Regions from separate parts of the Mesorhizobium sp. BR1-1-3 genome, predicted to be linked through region 3. Evidence: riboswitches for the same ligand, from Rfam matches in the RefSeq annotation. Region 3 holds a riboswitch; each other region holds the start of a gene.
What was found. A riboswitch is a leader RNA that binds a small molecule or an ion and turns the genes downstream of it on or off. The one in region 3 is predicted to bind cobalamin.
Positions count from the first base shown of each region.

Region 1: another riboswitch for cobalamin. It lies ahead of LB559_RS23125 (aromatic ring-hydroxylating oxygenase subunit alpha); the one in region 3 lies ahead of LB559_RS20425 (CbtB domain-containing protein).
Region 2: another riboswitch for cobalamin. It lies ahead of bluB (5,6-dimethylbenzimidazole synthase); the one in region 3 lies ahead of LB559_RS20425 (CbtB domain-containing protein).
Region 4: another riboswitch for cobalamin. It lies ahead of LB559_RS03450 (ABC transporter ATP-binding protein); the one in region 3 lies ahead of LB559_RS20425 (CbtB domain-containing protein).

Region 1 covers NZ_JAIUIC010000011.1:85,404-88,865, forward strand. The annotation lists gene LB559_RS23105 (ABC transporter ATP-binding protein) at 1-205, shown strand, start outside; gene LB559_RS23110 (DUF680 domain-containing protein) at 286-531, opposite strand; gene LB559_RS23115 (DUF680 domain-containing protein) at 601-801, opposite strand; gene LB559_RS23120 (DUF680 domain-containing protein) at 881-1,078, opposite strand; cobalamin riboswitch at 1,590-1,792, shown strand; gene LB559_RS23125 (aromatic ring-hydroxylating oxygenase subunit alpha) at 1,908-3,155, shown strand; gene LB559_RS23130 (hybrid-cluster NAD(P)-dependent oxidoreductase) at 3,181-3,462, shown strand, end outside.
Region 2 covers NZ_JAIUIC010000004.1:213,314-216,775, reverse strand. The annotation lists gene LB559_RS11205 (exodeoxyribonuclease VII small subunit) at 1-76, opposite strand, end outside; gene LB559_RS11200 (histone deacetylase family protein) at 80-1,006, opposite strand; cobalamin riboswitch at 1,128-1,308, shown strand; partial or broken gene bluB (5,6-dimethylbenzimidazole synthase) at 1,311-2,036, shown strand; gene LB559_RS11190 (hypothetical protein) at 2,159-3,142, opposite strand; gene LB559_RS11185 (TetR/AcrR family transcriptional regulator) at 3,432-3,462, opposite strand, start outside.
Region 3 covers NZ_JAIUIC010000009.1:79,420-82,881, reverse strand. The annotation lists gene LB559_RS20435 (heparan-alpha-glucosaminide N-acetyltransferase) at 1-215, opposite strand, end outside; gene LB559_RS20430 (MFS transporter) at 439-1,638, shown strand; cobalamin riboswitch at 1,704-1,900, shown strand; gene LB559_RS20425 (CbtB domain-containing protein) at 1,936-2,115, shown strand; gene LB559_RS20420 (CbtA family protein) at 2,131-2,901, shown strand; gene cobU (bifunctional adenosylcobinamide kinase/adenosylcobinamide-phosphate guanylyltransferase) at 2,894-3,409, shown strand; gene cobO (cob(I)yrinic acid a,c-diamide adenosyltransferase) at 3,411-3,462, shown strand, end outside.
Region 4 covers NZ_JAIUIC010000001.1:690,713-694,174, reverse strand. The annotation lists gene LB559_RS03455 (AraC family transcriptional regulator) at 1-727, opposite strand, end outside; cobalamin riboswitch at 963-1,170, shown strand; gene LB559_RS03450 (ABC transporter ATP-binding protein) at 1,335-2,123, shown strand; gene LB559_RS03445 (ABC transporter substrate-binding protein) at 2,173-3,120, shown strand; gene LB559_RS03440 (FecCD family ABC transporter permease) at 3,150-3,462, shown strand, end outside.

The DNA.
Region 1 (3,462 bases), on a different contig from region 3:
CTATGTCGAGCAACTCGGCGAGGTGCAGCTTGTCTATGTCGACATCGGCCGCGCCGATCTGCCGCTGGTGACCAAGCTGCCCGGCAATGTCGAGGTCAAGCGCGGCTCGACATTGCGGCTGAGCGCCAATGGCGAGGACCTGCATATCTTCGACGCGGATGGACGTTCTTTCGCGTTGCATGAAGTGGAAGCAAAGGCGGCTTAACCGCAATTACCGTGTCAGGCACAAAAAAAGAGCGGCGGGCCGGGCCCGCCGCTCTTTGACTTGGAGATCGACTTCGGTTGTTAGTTGTTGCCGAAGAGGTTGCGGTCGGCACCTTGCGGAGCAGACTTCTGGGTGGTGTCACCCGACGAGTTCAGCAGCTTGTAAACCGGCGAACCGGTGTTGCGTACCGAAGAGGTGCGCGTGCTGTCGACCGAAGTCGTGGCGGCAGGCTGATTGGCACCATTGGAGCCAAAGTTGTCGCTGCCGGCGAAGGCACTGCCGGTGATGGCCAGAACGGCGGCGGCAGCAATGAGGATCTTGTTCATTTTAGTCTCCTGAATTCTGGATTTCGCCAGGACGGCAGACACAGCTGCCGTCGGTTGCGAAATTGGTTGTTAGCGACCGAAGAGGTTACGGTCGCTGCCCTGAGCGGGCGTCTGGGCAGCCGGTTCCGAGGTCTTGGTGGAAGCCGTGTACGACTGGTCCACAGCGGCGGCAGGCTGGTTGGGGCCGTTCGAACCGTAGTTGTCGCTGCCCGCGAAAGCGCTGCCGGTGATGGCCAGAACGGCGGCGGCAGCAATGAGGATCTTGTTCATCTTGAATACTCCTGAATGTCTGGATTTCGCCAGGGCGGCGGGCGAGCCCGCCGTCGACCGGGAAACTGGGAATCGGCTGTTAGTTGTTGCCGAAGAGGTTGCGGTCAGCACCCTGGGCAGGCGCCTGAGCAGCCGGTTCCGACTTCTTGGTCGAAGCGGTGTACGAGCTGTCGACAGCAGTGGCTGCCGCGGCGTTGGAACCGTAGTGGTCGCTACCAGCGAAGGCGCTGCCGGAAATGGCCAGAAGGGCTGCGGCAGTGAGAATGATCTTTTTCATTTTTGGTACTCCAGTATCGTCTTTTTTCCGTCCGTCTAGCGGCGTGTCTTGGAAATGAAATTCGCGTCGTTCGGACAGCCCCGATGTGGGAGGGCAAGGTCGTCTTTTCCAATCACGAAGTTGTTCCGTGTGGACCATGAATCCACACCTTGAAATTGTGCCAATGGAATCTAAGGATGCATTTTTCTTCTTCTTATCAGTGGGTTAGGTGTAGCCACCTGATGGATCACTGACTGTTTCAGAGGCCCAGCGTTCACACCGTCCTGCACGCACCGTCAACAGAAACGAACCGTTCGGTTCGATTTTAGAGCAAGCTAATAGTCACTTTTCGAAACCGTTAACCTTTTTTGACCCCCGCGAAGGGTCGGATTCGGGAAGATCGCAGCCGGCAAATGGCCGCCCGGGAGGTGGGATCTTGGCCCGCGACGATCTGCAGTAGCGTTTCGCATGCCGTGTCGCGCCGCATGGATACGATGTCGTTTTCATGCCGACGGCGCGCCCGCGATCGTGGTTAGATCATACCATCTCAGGTGCCGCTTCGTGACGACGAGGCGGAGAATTGGGAAGCCGGTCAGAATCCGGCGCTGCCCCCGCAACGGTGGTGGAGTTCAAGTCGCAACGGGAGACCACTGGGCAACCGCCTGGGAAGGTGTCGCGATGGTCCGCAAGGACAACTCCAGAGCCCGGAAACCAGCCCGAGATTTTTAGATCTCGACTGATCGCGGTGGGCGGTCAAGAGGTGGATAGCGCATGTCCGGCACACAGCCGGCCTGCGTTTCAATCCTTCCTCCGTCACCACCAGTTCAGTCCTTAGGAACGAGGACAGGACATGGATATCCGCAACGACATGCTGAGGCTCCTGAAGGGGCGCCGGCAAGGCTTTTCGCTGGAGCAGCCCTTCTACACCGATCCGGACTACTTCAAGCTCGACATGGAGCTGATCTGGTATCGCGACTGGCTGTTCATCGGCCATGATTGCGAACTGCCGAAGCCGGGCAGCTACATCACCGTGCAGGTCGGCGATTATCCGGTCGTCCTTGTCCGCGACCAGCACGGCAAGATCAACGTCTTCCACAATTCCTGCCGCCATCGCGGCAGCCGCGTGTGCAACACGGAGAAGGGTACCGCGGCAAAGCTCGTCTGCCCGTATCATCAATGGACCTACGAGCTGGACGGCCGCCTGCTGTTTGCCCGCCAGATGGCCGACGGTTTCGACAAGAGTGATTTCGGCCTGAAGCCGGTCGCCTGCGAGAGCGTCGGCGGCTACATCTTCATCTGCCTGGCCAAGGAACCGGCAGATTTCGCGCCGATGCGGGCGATGATCGAACCCTATCTTTTGCCGCACCGGCTGCGTGAAGCAAAGATCGCCTTCGAGAGCACGATCGTCGAGAAGGGCAACTGGAAGCTGGTCTGGGAAAACAACCGCGAGTGCTACCACTGCGCCGCCAATCATCCCGAGTTGTGCAAGACCTTCCCCGAGGCTCCAACCATAACCGGCGTCCATGGCGCCGACAGCGACCCTGAAATGGTCGCACACTGGGCCAGATGCGAGGCATCAGGCTTGCCGAGCAAATTCCGCATCGATCCGGCAGGGCAGTACCGCGCCACCCGCGCGCCGCTGCTGCGCGATGCCGTCAGCTACACCATGACGGGAAAACGGGCGGTCCAGAAGAACCTGTCCGACAGCGTTTCAACCGACCGCATCGGCTCCTTGCTGCTCTATCACTATCCGACGACCTGGAACCATATCCTCGGCGACCACGCCGTTACCTTCCGCGTGCTGCCGATCAGTGCCACGGAAACCGCGGTGACAACGAAATGGCTCGTCCACAAGGATGCGGTCGAAGGCGTCGACTACGACCTCGCTGAGCTCACCCATGTCTGGACCGAGACCAACGACCAGGACCGCCGCATCGTCGAGGAAAACGCCTTCGGCATCCTGTCGCCGGCCTATGAACCAGGCCCCTATTCGGAGCTGCATGAGGGCGGCGTGATCCAGTTCGTCGAGTGGTACGCGTCGTTCATCGGGCCGCGCCTTGCCGAAGGCGGCCGGCCGGCCCTGCGCAGCGTCGCCTAGCCCAGGGGACAAGAGGATGAATGCGATGACGGACCTTGGCCTCTATCGCCATCTCGACCAGATGACGCCCTGGAACGACAGGCTGCAGGTGCTGGAAGTGATCGGCGTCAGCGACGAAGCGCCTGACGTGAAGACCTTCACCTTCCGCTCCGACAACCAGACCTGGTTCCGCTACAAACCGGGGCAGTTCGTGACTCTGGAACTGCCGACATCGGACGGGCCGCTGATGCGCACCTACACGCTGTCGTCCTCGCCGTCGCGGCCGTTCTCGATCGCGGTGACGGTGAAGGCGCAGGCGGGCAGCACC
Region 2 (3,462 bases), on a different contig from region 3:
CGACGATCTTCTCCAGCGCATCGAGTGCCTGCTCGAAGCTCATCGCCTTGACGTCTTCGTTGGTCTCACCAGCCATCGTTCATCCTTTCATCAGTCGCCCGACATGGGCGGCGACCGAAAATGCCAATCCCTGCAGATCGTAGCCGCCCTCGAGCAGGCTGACGAGCCGGTTGCCGCTGTGGCGTGCCGCGCGCTGCATCAGCTGGCCGGTCGCCCAATCGAAATCATCCTCGGTCAGATTGATCTCGGCCAGCGGATCGCGGTGGTGCGCGTCGAACCCGGCCGAAATGATGATCAGGTCGGGCGCGAAATTGTCGAGCGCGGGCAGGACGCGCGACAGGAAGGCATCGCGAAACACTTCGCTGCCGGTCTGCGGCGCCAGCGGTGCGTTGACGATGTTGCCGGCGCCCGTTTCGGTCTTCGCTCCGGTGCCGGGATAAAGCGGCATCTGGTGTGTCGAGCAATAGAGCACCGAGGGATCGTCCCAGAAAATATCCTGCGTGCCATTGCCGTGATGCACGTCCCAGTCGACGATGGCAACGCGCTCGACACCGTGTTTCTTCTGCGCATAACGCGCCGCGATCGCCGCCGTGTTGAACAGGCAGAAGCCCATGGCCGTGGTCTTTTCGGCATGATGGCCGGGCGGCCGGGCGGCGACGAAGACGTTGTCGGCGCGGCCCGAAAAGACATCATCGACGGCGGCGTTGGCGGCGCCGATCGCGGTGATCGCCGCTTGCCAGCTCTTCGGACTGGCAGTGGTGTCGGCATCGATGCGGGCAATCCCCTCGTCGGGGATGGCGGCGCGCACGCGGGCGACGAAATCGGCGGGATGCGCGTAGAGGATGGTGGCCTCGTCGCCTTCCGGCGCCTGGATACGATCGAGCGCGGCAAAGGCTTCCTCATCGAGCACGCGCTCGATGGCGCGCAGGCGGTCGGGCCGCTCGGGATGTCCGGGCGGCGTGAGATGCTCGAGGAAGATCGGATGCGTGTAGAGACGGGTGGTCATCGTCCTAATCTAGTGACCCGGATCGACAAAGGCCATGCACGGGCGGCCGATGACTGGGGAAAATCGCGCCTGCGTCCATTCGCGTCGCCGCGGGCATTGGCCTCGCCGGCGCTTCGGCGTAAGGTTCTTGGTACTGCCTGGTGCCCGCCGCAAGCGGGAGAATCGGGAACACGGTTGAATTCCGTGGCGTGCCCAACGCTGTGAGGGGGACCGCGCCGGTAAATGCCACTGTCGATGACGGGAAGGCACCGGACGCGGGTTGATCCCAAGCCAGAAGACCGGCCTGGCAGGCATCGTCATCCGCATGGTCGGGCGGGTGGCATCAGAGCGACGTGCGTCCATTTGGACGCACAAAGTACGCTCTGACCGTTTTGAATCTGCAATCGCAAGGGGACAAGCGATGCCGGAACAGATGACCGCTGCCATTGACGATGGATTCGACCAGAATGCGCGCGATGCGGTCTATCGCGCCATGTTCACGCGGCGCGACGTGCGCAGCCATTTCCTGCCCACCGCGATCGATGACGACGTGCTGGCGCGGCTGCTGCTTGCCGCCCATCATGCGCCATCGGTAGGCTTCATGCAGCCATGGAATTTCATTGTCATTCGTGACATCGAGCGACGCGAAAGGGTGCGCGACCTGTTCCTGGCCGCGCGCGAGCAGGAACTGCCGGCGATCGAGGCGGAAAAACAGGCGCTGTACCGCAAGCTCAAGCTGGAAGGCATCTGCGAGAGCGCGCTCAACATCTGCATCACTTGCGACCGGCAGCGCTCGAAAGGTTCGCCGCTGGGACGCTGGCACAATCCGGAGATGGATCTCTACAGCACCGTCTGCGCGGTGCAGAATTTCTGGCTGGCCGCGCGTGCCGAGGGCGTTGGCGTCGGCTGGGTGAGCATCATCGAGGCTGAGGCGCTGAAGCGGCTGTTGGCCATTCCGGATCACGTAACGCCAATCGCCTATCTCTGCGTCGGCCGTGTTTCCGAGTTCGCTTCCAAACCGGACCTTGAAACGCATGGTTGGGGACGGCGGCTGCCGCTGCCGGAACTGATCATGAGCGAGACGTTTTCCGGGCAAGGCGAGACACAGCTCAAGTCCACCGTGGCGCGCCTCAACACCGTTTCTGCCTCACCAGACACCACCTGCCCGGCCGATCAGGGTGTGGCGCCGGCCGTACCCCAGCGCGAACCGCCGAAGGAGGCGAGCGCCTTGTCCTTGAGCTCCCTGAACTTCGACGACGCCTCGGCCAACCGGGCGTCCCAGGCCGGATCCGGCACCTGGCCCGCGATGGTCTTGAAATAGACCTGCATCAGGCAAGCGATGGCGAAAGGCTCGATGAAGGCCGCCTTGAACGCCCAGGCGAAGACGACGGCGAGCACGAAGGCCCAGCCGGCGAGCTGGCCGGGCATCAGGAACAGAATGGCGCCGGCAGGCGCCAGCATCATCAGAAAGATGACGAACGACACGCCCCACATGATGACCGCCAGCCAGACGGCGTTCTTGACCATGACCTTGCCGTTCTGGGCATAGAGCACGACGCCTTGGCGCGCCGTCTCGAAGGGTGAGGCTGAATTGATGCGGATGTTGTAGCCGAGGATGATCTCGTCGACATAGGTCAGCGACAGGCGGATCACCGTGTTGATGAAGGAGACCAGGCCGCTCAGGCCCGGTATCGGCAGGAAGGCGGCGATACCGCCGAGCAGGCCGGTGATGGCGCGGATGGCACCCTTGACGAGTTGGTCGACGACGAAAAGGATGTTGGCCTCGGCGAAACGCTGGGTCACAACATCCCTGGCGTAGGCGATCTGGTCCTGACCTGCGGGAATGTCGCGGCCGTCGATCAGATGAACTATGACGGCGATGTGGCCGGCCTTGACGATATAGAGGATGTATTCGCGGATCCAGTAGACCGCGATCGAGACGATGCCAAACCCGACCACGCCGCCCCACAGGGCAAAGGACATGGGCCCGTCGGGATCGGTGGAGATATGGCCGACGCCATAGCCGACCGAGGCACCGGTGCCGGTCGCCATGATGTAGGCCAGCGTGATGCCGAAATAGACGATCATACGAAAGAAGATGAACGGCCAGGTCCGCATCATGATGGACACCGACCGGCCGATCTCGAAATCCCACATGTGCCCCGAATCTCCGCCTCAGAGATGGTGGAAGAAGATGAACTCAACCCGGCGATTGTCAATTGCCGGCCCCTGACGCCGAAGCGCGACGAATTCGGGGCAACGGTTTTCTTTCGCAGCCTTTCGCCGGCGCGTTGTCTGACGGAGCATCAAACGAAAAACCCGCCTGTGCGGCGGGTCACCGGCGCAAATCAGCACCATGGACGAATATGTACCTTAGCTGAGGGCAGATGTCAAGAAAAAATTCCTATCGGGAACAGCTGCCGGCACGAAAGCTCCGGTGGGAACTTCAATTCGACTGCGGATCCGGCTTCTTGAGC
Region 3 (3,462 bases):
CCGACCAGGAACAGGAAGGTCGAGGCGATGCAGCGCGCGTAAATCTTCCACCAGCCGAAGGCGGTCAGGCCGGGATCGGTGTAGCCGAAGAACTCCAGATCCCAGGTGAAATGGTAGCTTGCCATGGCGATCAGCGCGATGCCGCGCACGATGTCGATGGCGACGATGCGCTTTGGTCGATCCTGAACGGGCGCGGTCGGCGTTTGGATGCTCATGGTCTCGCATTCTGATTCAGCCCCGCTGGAGGACTATCACGGTTGCCCAGGACAAAAGAAGACCGGCAACCCTGCCGATAACGCCGGATCAGCCGCGGCATTGGGCCAGTGCCGGAAAGCCTTTGGCCGGCTTCGCTTTTGCCGGATGCACGTCGGTTTCCTCTTATTGGCGCTGAGGTCGCCACGGCAGATTTGACCCGGTGAATCTGCTTCGGGGAAAGCAATGTCCACCCATGTGCGCCATCCGATCTGGCTACCGGCCCTCAAGGCCGCGGACGCGCGCACCTTCGCTTCGCTCTATGCGGTCGAATCCTTCGCCCGCGCCACGGTGTCGAGCGTCATCCCGATCCAAGCTTACGAGATCCTGCACAACGAGCAGATCGTCTCGATCCTCTACACCGTCGTGGCGATGCTCGGCCTGTCGGTGACATTGTTCATGCCGATGCTGATCCGCCGTTTCGCCCGGCGCTGGGTCTACACGGCGGGCGCCTGCCTGCTGGCCATCGGCTCGCTGTTCTTCGTCACCGACACGCTTGCCGGGCAACTGGCCGGCATGCTGTGCCGGGTGATGGGAGCCAGCGCGCTGTCGATCACGCTCAACCTCTACATCATGGACCACATCCGCAAGACCGACTTCATGCAGGCCGAATCGCTGCGCATGGCGTGGTCGATGCTGGCCTGGACCGGTGGGCCGACGCTCGGCATCTTCCTCTACACGCGCTTCGGCGTCTATGCCGCGCATGGCGCGGTGGCCGTGTTCGCGTTAGCGCTGCTGGCATTGTTCTGGACCTACCGGCTCGGCGACAACCCGTCGATCCGTCCCGGCAAGACGCGACCAGCCAATCCGCTCGCCAATATCGGCCGCTTCATCGCCCAGCCCAGGCTCAGGCTGGCCTGGCTGATCGCGTTTGGGCGCTCCTGTTTCTGGACGACGTTCTTCGTCTATGGGCCGCTGTTCATGGTCATTACGGGTGAGGGCAAGCTGGCCGGCGGCCTGCTGGTTTCGGCCGGCAACGCGCTTTTGTTCATGGCGATTTTCTGGGGCAAGGCGGGAAAGCGCTTTGGCGGCCGCAGGACCATGACATTTGCCTATTTCGCCATGTCGGTCGCGCTTCTGGCGGCGGGCTTCGTCGGCGAAACCGTGCCGCTGCTCACCGGCGCCTTCCTGCTCTGCGGCGCCTTCTTCACCATTGCACTCGACGCGCTCGGCTCGACCGCCTTCATGCGCTCGGTGCGCTCCTATGAAAGATCGCAGATGGCGGCGGTCTATCGCACCTATCTCGACTTTTCCGAGCTGACGCCGCCGCTGGTCTATTCGGTGGTGCTGGCCTTCTTCGGCCTGGGCTCGGTGTTCGTCACGCTCGGCCTGCTGGCGGCGGTCTGCGGCTTCGTGACGTGGCGCTATCTGCCGAAATCGCTTTGACCTTCATGGCGCATTCGCAACGGTCGCCGGCGGAATTTGGTTTGCCGGACGCGAGGATTCTGCCTATAGTCGCCGGTGTCGCCGGTTCCATTTTGGAGCCAAGAGGGAATGCGGTAAGGGCGGATTTCGCCCAATGCCGTGGCTGCCCCCGCAACTGTGTGCGGTAGTCCTCTCCATATGCCACTGAAGATTTTTCTTCGGGAAGGTGGGGAAGGACGCTGATCCGTGAGCCAGGAGACCTGCCGGCGACAGGAAACTGACTTCGATGCCCTCGGGTGGAGGGCGAAAGGACAAGACATGACTACCGCTTCCGTCTCCCTCGGCGCTTCCGTCTCCTCGCAGTCGCGCTTCATGCAGCTCGCGCTCGCCGCGCTGCTCGGCATTTTCGTGATGGGCTTTGTCGGCTTCTCGCATATCGATGCGGTCCACAATGCGGCTCACGACTATCGCCATTCGATGGCATTTCCCTGCCACTGACGAGGGGCTGACATCATGAACCTGTTTCGCAACGTCGTGTTCATCGCGGCGATCGCAGGGCTCGTGGCCGGCGTCGTTCTTGCCTGCATGCAGGCCTATGCGACCGTGCCGCTGATCCTGAAGGCGGAAGTCTACGAACAGGCGGGCGGCGGGCATCACCATGACCATGCCGCTCCGGCAGCAACGGATAGCAATGCCATGAGCGCAGCCGCTCCGGCCCCTGCCGAAGCGACTGCTGCGGCGGAAGACGAGGGCTGGGCGCCGGCAGACGGTTTCGAGCGTTTCGCCTTCAGCGTGCTTGCCAACATCGTCACCGGCATCGGCTTCGGGTTGATCCTGGTCGCGGTTTCCGAATTCGCCGGCGGTATCGGTGGTTGGCGCCAGGGCGTGTTCTGGGGCTTGGCCGGCTTTGCCGTGTTCACGCTGGCGCCGGGCCTCGGCCTGCCGCCGGAACTGCCGGCCATGCCGGCCGCCGATCTCACCCAGCGCCAGATCTGGTGGTGGGCAACGGTGGCGGCAACCGCTGCCGGTCTCGGCCTGATCGCGTTCCGCAAGTCGCTGCCGCTGGCGATCCTTGCCGTCCTTTTGATCGTCGCACCGCATGTTGTCGGGGCACCGCAGCCCGACAGTTACGAGACGGCGATTCCGGAAGGGCTGCATCACCAGTTCGTGGTGGCGGTGACCGTGACCAATCTGGTGTTCTGGCTGGTGCTCGGCGCGGTTGTCGGCGTGGTGCGCGGCCGCTTCACCGGCACCGCGACCAGCCTGCGCGACAGCTTTGCCTGATCGCAAGACACTGACCTTCCTCATCGGCGGTGCGCGCTCCGGCAAGAGCGCGCGCGCCGAAATTTTGGCGACCGCCTTGCCGCCGCCCTGGACCTATATCGCCACGGCGCAAGCCTATGATGACGAGATGCGTGAGCGCATCGCGTTGCACCGGTCGCGGCGCGGCGAAGGCTGGACGACCATCGACGCACCGCTCGACCTCGCCGGCGCCCTTGCCGCCTTGCCGGACGATCGGCCGGTGCTTGTCGACTGCCTGACGCTGTGGCTGACCAACCATATGCTGGCCGAACACGATCTGGACCTTGAATGCCGGCGATTGGCGGAGGTGTTGTCGCGGCCGCGCGGACCCTGGTTCGTGGTGTCCAATGAAGTCGGCCAAGGCATCGTGCCGGACAATGCACTGGCGCGCCGCTTTCGCGATGCCGCCGGCCGGCTCAACCAGCAGGTCGCGGCGATTGCCGATACGGTGCTGCTGATGGTGGCGGGGCTGCCGCTCAAGGTGAAATGATATGACCGATATCGACAATAAGGACGAAGAGCGCCACCGCGCCAAGATGGCCA
Region 4 (3,462 bases), on a different contig from region 3:
AGGCGGGCAGCCAGCTGTTCCAGATCGTGTTGATCGTCCGGCGGATGGATGAGATGTGCTCGCGGTGCGAGAACACCGCATATTTCTGCGCCGGCACCCGCACCCGATAGAAGTCCTTCGGCAGATCCGCAAAGCCGGACACTTCGACGCCGACGACATAGTCGAAATTGCCCGCGTCGTCGCCATTAAGGCACACGCCGTAGAAAACGCCTGAGATCTCGCCGGGGATGTTGCCGATAAAGGGTGCAAAACGCTGCCACTGCATCGGAATCCCGGCGCTGGTTTCACAGCTGTAGCGTTCGCCGAGGCCGGCGATCAGGAACGGCCGGCTGGTCTCGAAGCGCGGTGGTTCGAGATTGGTGAGGAGGGACTGGTCCATCAGGATCGGCTCCACGAGGTCGAGGTTGTTGGTCGAGCCTTGCGCGCGCACCAGTTCCGGCGTGGTGCCGAACTGATCGCGGAAGGCACGGGTGAACGCCTCATGCGAGTTGTAGCCGGCGTCGAGCGCGACGACGAGGATGTCGGGCGCTCCGCCGGCCAGCTTGCGCGCCGCCTCGGTCAGCCGGCGTGAGCGCATGTAACCCATCACCGAGCGGCCGGTTGCGGCGCCGAAGGCGCGCGTCACATGAAAACGCGACACGCCGCTGCTTTGCGCGACATCGTCAAGCGAGATCGCCTCCGGCAGATGGCTCTCGACGAACCACAGCGCTTTCTCGGTCGGGTTCATGGGGCTCCTTTTCGCATTGGCCGGATCATCTTGGCGTTTCCTGGCGCGGCCAGTTTGATCGAAATTGCGCATTCCGTGCAATCTGCGCCGATCCCATGGGCTTTCGCTTGACAGCGGGCCGCGTCATCTCCTAAGAATGTTATGTTATTACATAAAATGAGCGTGCAATGCCTGTTTCCCTTAGCTGGCCCACCACTTCGTCCGAGAAATCCATTGCGAAGCGTTTGGTGGAAATCTACGCTGAAGTGGTGATGGTCCCCGAGCCGAAAGGCGAGGGGTGAAAAGGGAACACGGTGAGGCCTGTTCAGGTCGAGGCCGTGGCTGCCCCCGCAACTGTAAGCGGCGAGCAAAATCCGTGAATGCCACTGGCCGGCAAGGCTGGGAAGGCAGGATGGCGCAACGACCCGCGAGTCAGGAGACCTGCCATCACTGAGTTGACCGGACGGGGTGTGCCGGGAGGAAACGCGAATCCCGGCCTTGTCGGCCGGTTCGCCAGCTTCCTTCCGTCGCCAGTTTTGGAAAGTGACGGAAAGTTGGACGGCTCCATCGATCATCGCATCACCATGCGCACGCTTTGCCGTCCCCGCAATCCGGCGGGCTGCAGCCGATGAGCGCAGCGCTTCTCGAAGCCCATGACCTCTGTGCCATGGCGAATGGGCGGAATCTGGTCCAGGCGGTCAGCTTCTCGGTGGCCGCTGGCGATCGCCTTGCCATCATCGGTCCCAACGGCGCCGGCAAGACGACGCTGCTGCGCATGCTGTCGGGCATGCTGCGGCCAAGTTCCGGCGAGGTGAAGCTTGGCGGACGCGGGCTGGACAGGATTTCGGCCGCCGAGCGGGCGTTGCATATCGCCGTTGTCGGCCAGACCGACCAGCCCGATCCGCGGCTGGCGGTGATCGATTATGTCGAGCTTGGCCGGGTCCCGCACGCCGGACTGAGGCGCAGGAGCGAGGAACGCGACATTGTCGTCAATGCGCTGCGCCGGACCGGCCTGCTGCCGCTGCTTGGCCGCACCGTCGGCTCGCTGTCGGGCGGCGAGCGCCAGCGCGCCCAACTGGCGCGCGCCATCGCCCAGCAGCCCAAAATCCTGTTCCTCGACGAACCGACCAACCATCTGGACCCGCGCGCCCGCGGCGAACTGCTCGACCTCGTGGCAGGCTTCGAGATGACGGTGATCGCGGTGCTGCACGATCTGGCGCTGGTAGCACCCTTCGCCACCAGGGTTGCGGTGATGAATCATGCCCGCCTGCAAGCGCTCGCCGCACCGCGCGAAGCGCTGGCCCAACAGCTGATCCGCGAGATTTTCGGCATCGATGTGCTGCGCCTGCGCCATCCGACCGAGGATCGAGAGTTGACGGTGTTCGAGGTTCCGAACCGTGCCGCGCCGCCGTCGTGATTGAAGCCGTTCCATAGTCGACCCGATCCCACCCACAAGGAGCATACCCGTGAAACGCCTCGCTTTTTCGCTTGCCGTCTCGCTGCTGACCTCGACCGCCTTCGCCTTCCCGGTAACCGTCGACAGCTGCGGCAAGCCGCTGACCTTCGACGCGCCGCCGAAGCGCGCTGTCATCCATGATCTGAACATGGCCGAGATGGCTTTCGCGCTGAAATTGCAGCCGTCAATCGTCGGCCTGACCGGCATCACCGGATGGTACAAGGTCGGTCCCGAATTCAAGGCAGAGCAGGGTTCGATCCCGGAGCTGGCGCCGAAATATCCGACGCTCGAAAACCTCGTGGCCGTGGAGCCGGATTTCTTCTTCGCCGGCTGGTACTACGGCATGAAGCCGGGTGGCGAGGTGACGCCCGACACGCTTGCCCCGCACGGCATCAAGACGCTGGTTCTGGCGGAAAGCTGCGTCCATCTCGACAAGAGGCGCCCCGCCGCCTCGATGGACCTGCTCTACGGCGACGTCGAAAAGCTGGGCAAGATCTTCGGCAAGGAGACAGAGGCGGAAAAGCTTGTCTCTGGCTGGAAGGCGCAGCTCGCCGACATCACCGCCAAGGTCGGCAGCGCCAAGGGCACGCGGGTGTTCCTCTACGATTCCGGCGAGGACAAGCCGTTCACCGCAGGCAAGTTCGCCATCCCCAGCGCCATGATCACTGCCGCCGGCGGCGACAACATCATGGCTGACATGGACACCAGCTGGGGCAACACGGATTGGGAAACGGTGGCGTCGCGCAATCCGCAATTCCTCATCCTGCTCGATTACCAGGACGGTGGCGGCTACAGGAAGCTGCTCGACTTCCTGAAGGCGCATCCGGCCATGAAGGAGACCGACGCGGTCAAGAACGAGCGCTTCGTTGCCCTCCGCTACGCCGAGCTGACGCCTGGACCCGCCAACATCGAAGCGATCGACAAGATCGCCAAGGCCATGCACCCGGAAGCATTTTGAGCTTGCGCCATCCGGCATTTGCGTTGGCCATGCTGGCGGGAGCGGCGGCGATCGCCGCTCTCGCTCTGCTGTCGATCGCCTATGGCTCGACGCTGATCCCGCTGGCCGACGTTGTAGCAGCGCTTGGCCGCGCAATCGGCTTAGGCGGGCACGACGTGTCCGGGCCGGTCGGCAAGATCGTCGTCGATCTGCGGCTGCCGCGCACGATCCTGGCCATCTGCGTCGGCGCGGGCCTCGGCGTCGTCGGCGCGCTGCTGCAGACAGTGACCCGCAACGATCTCGCCGATCCGTTCCTGTTCGGCCTGTCGTCGGGCGCCGCCGCCGGTGCTGTTTCCGTCATCA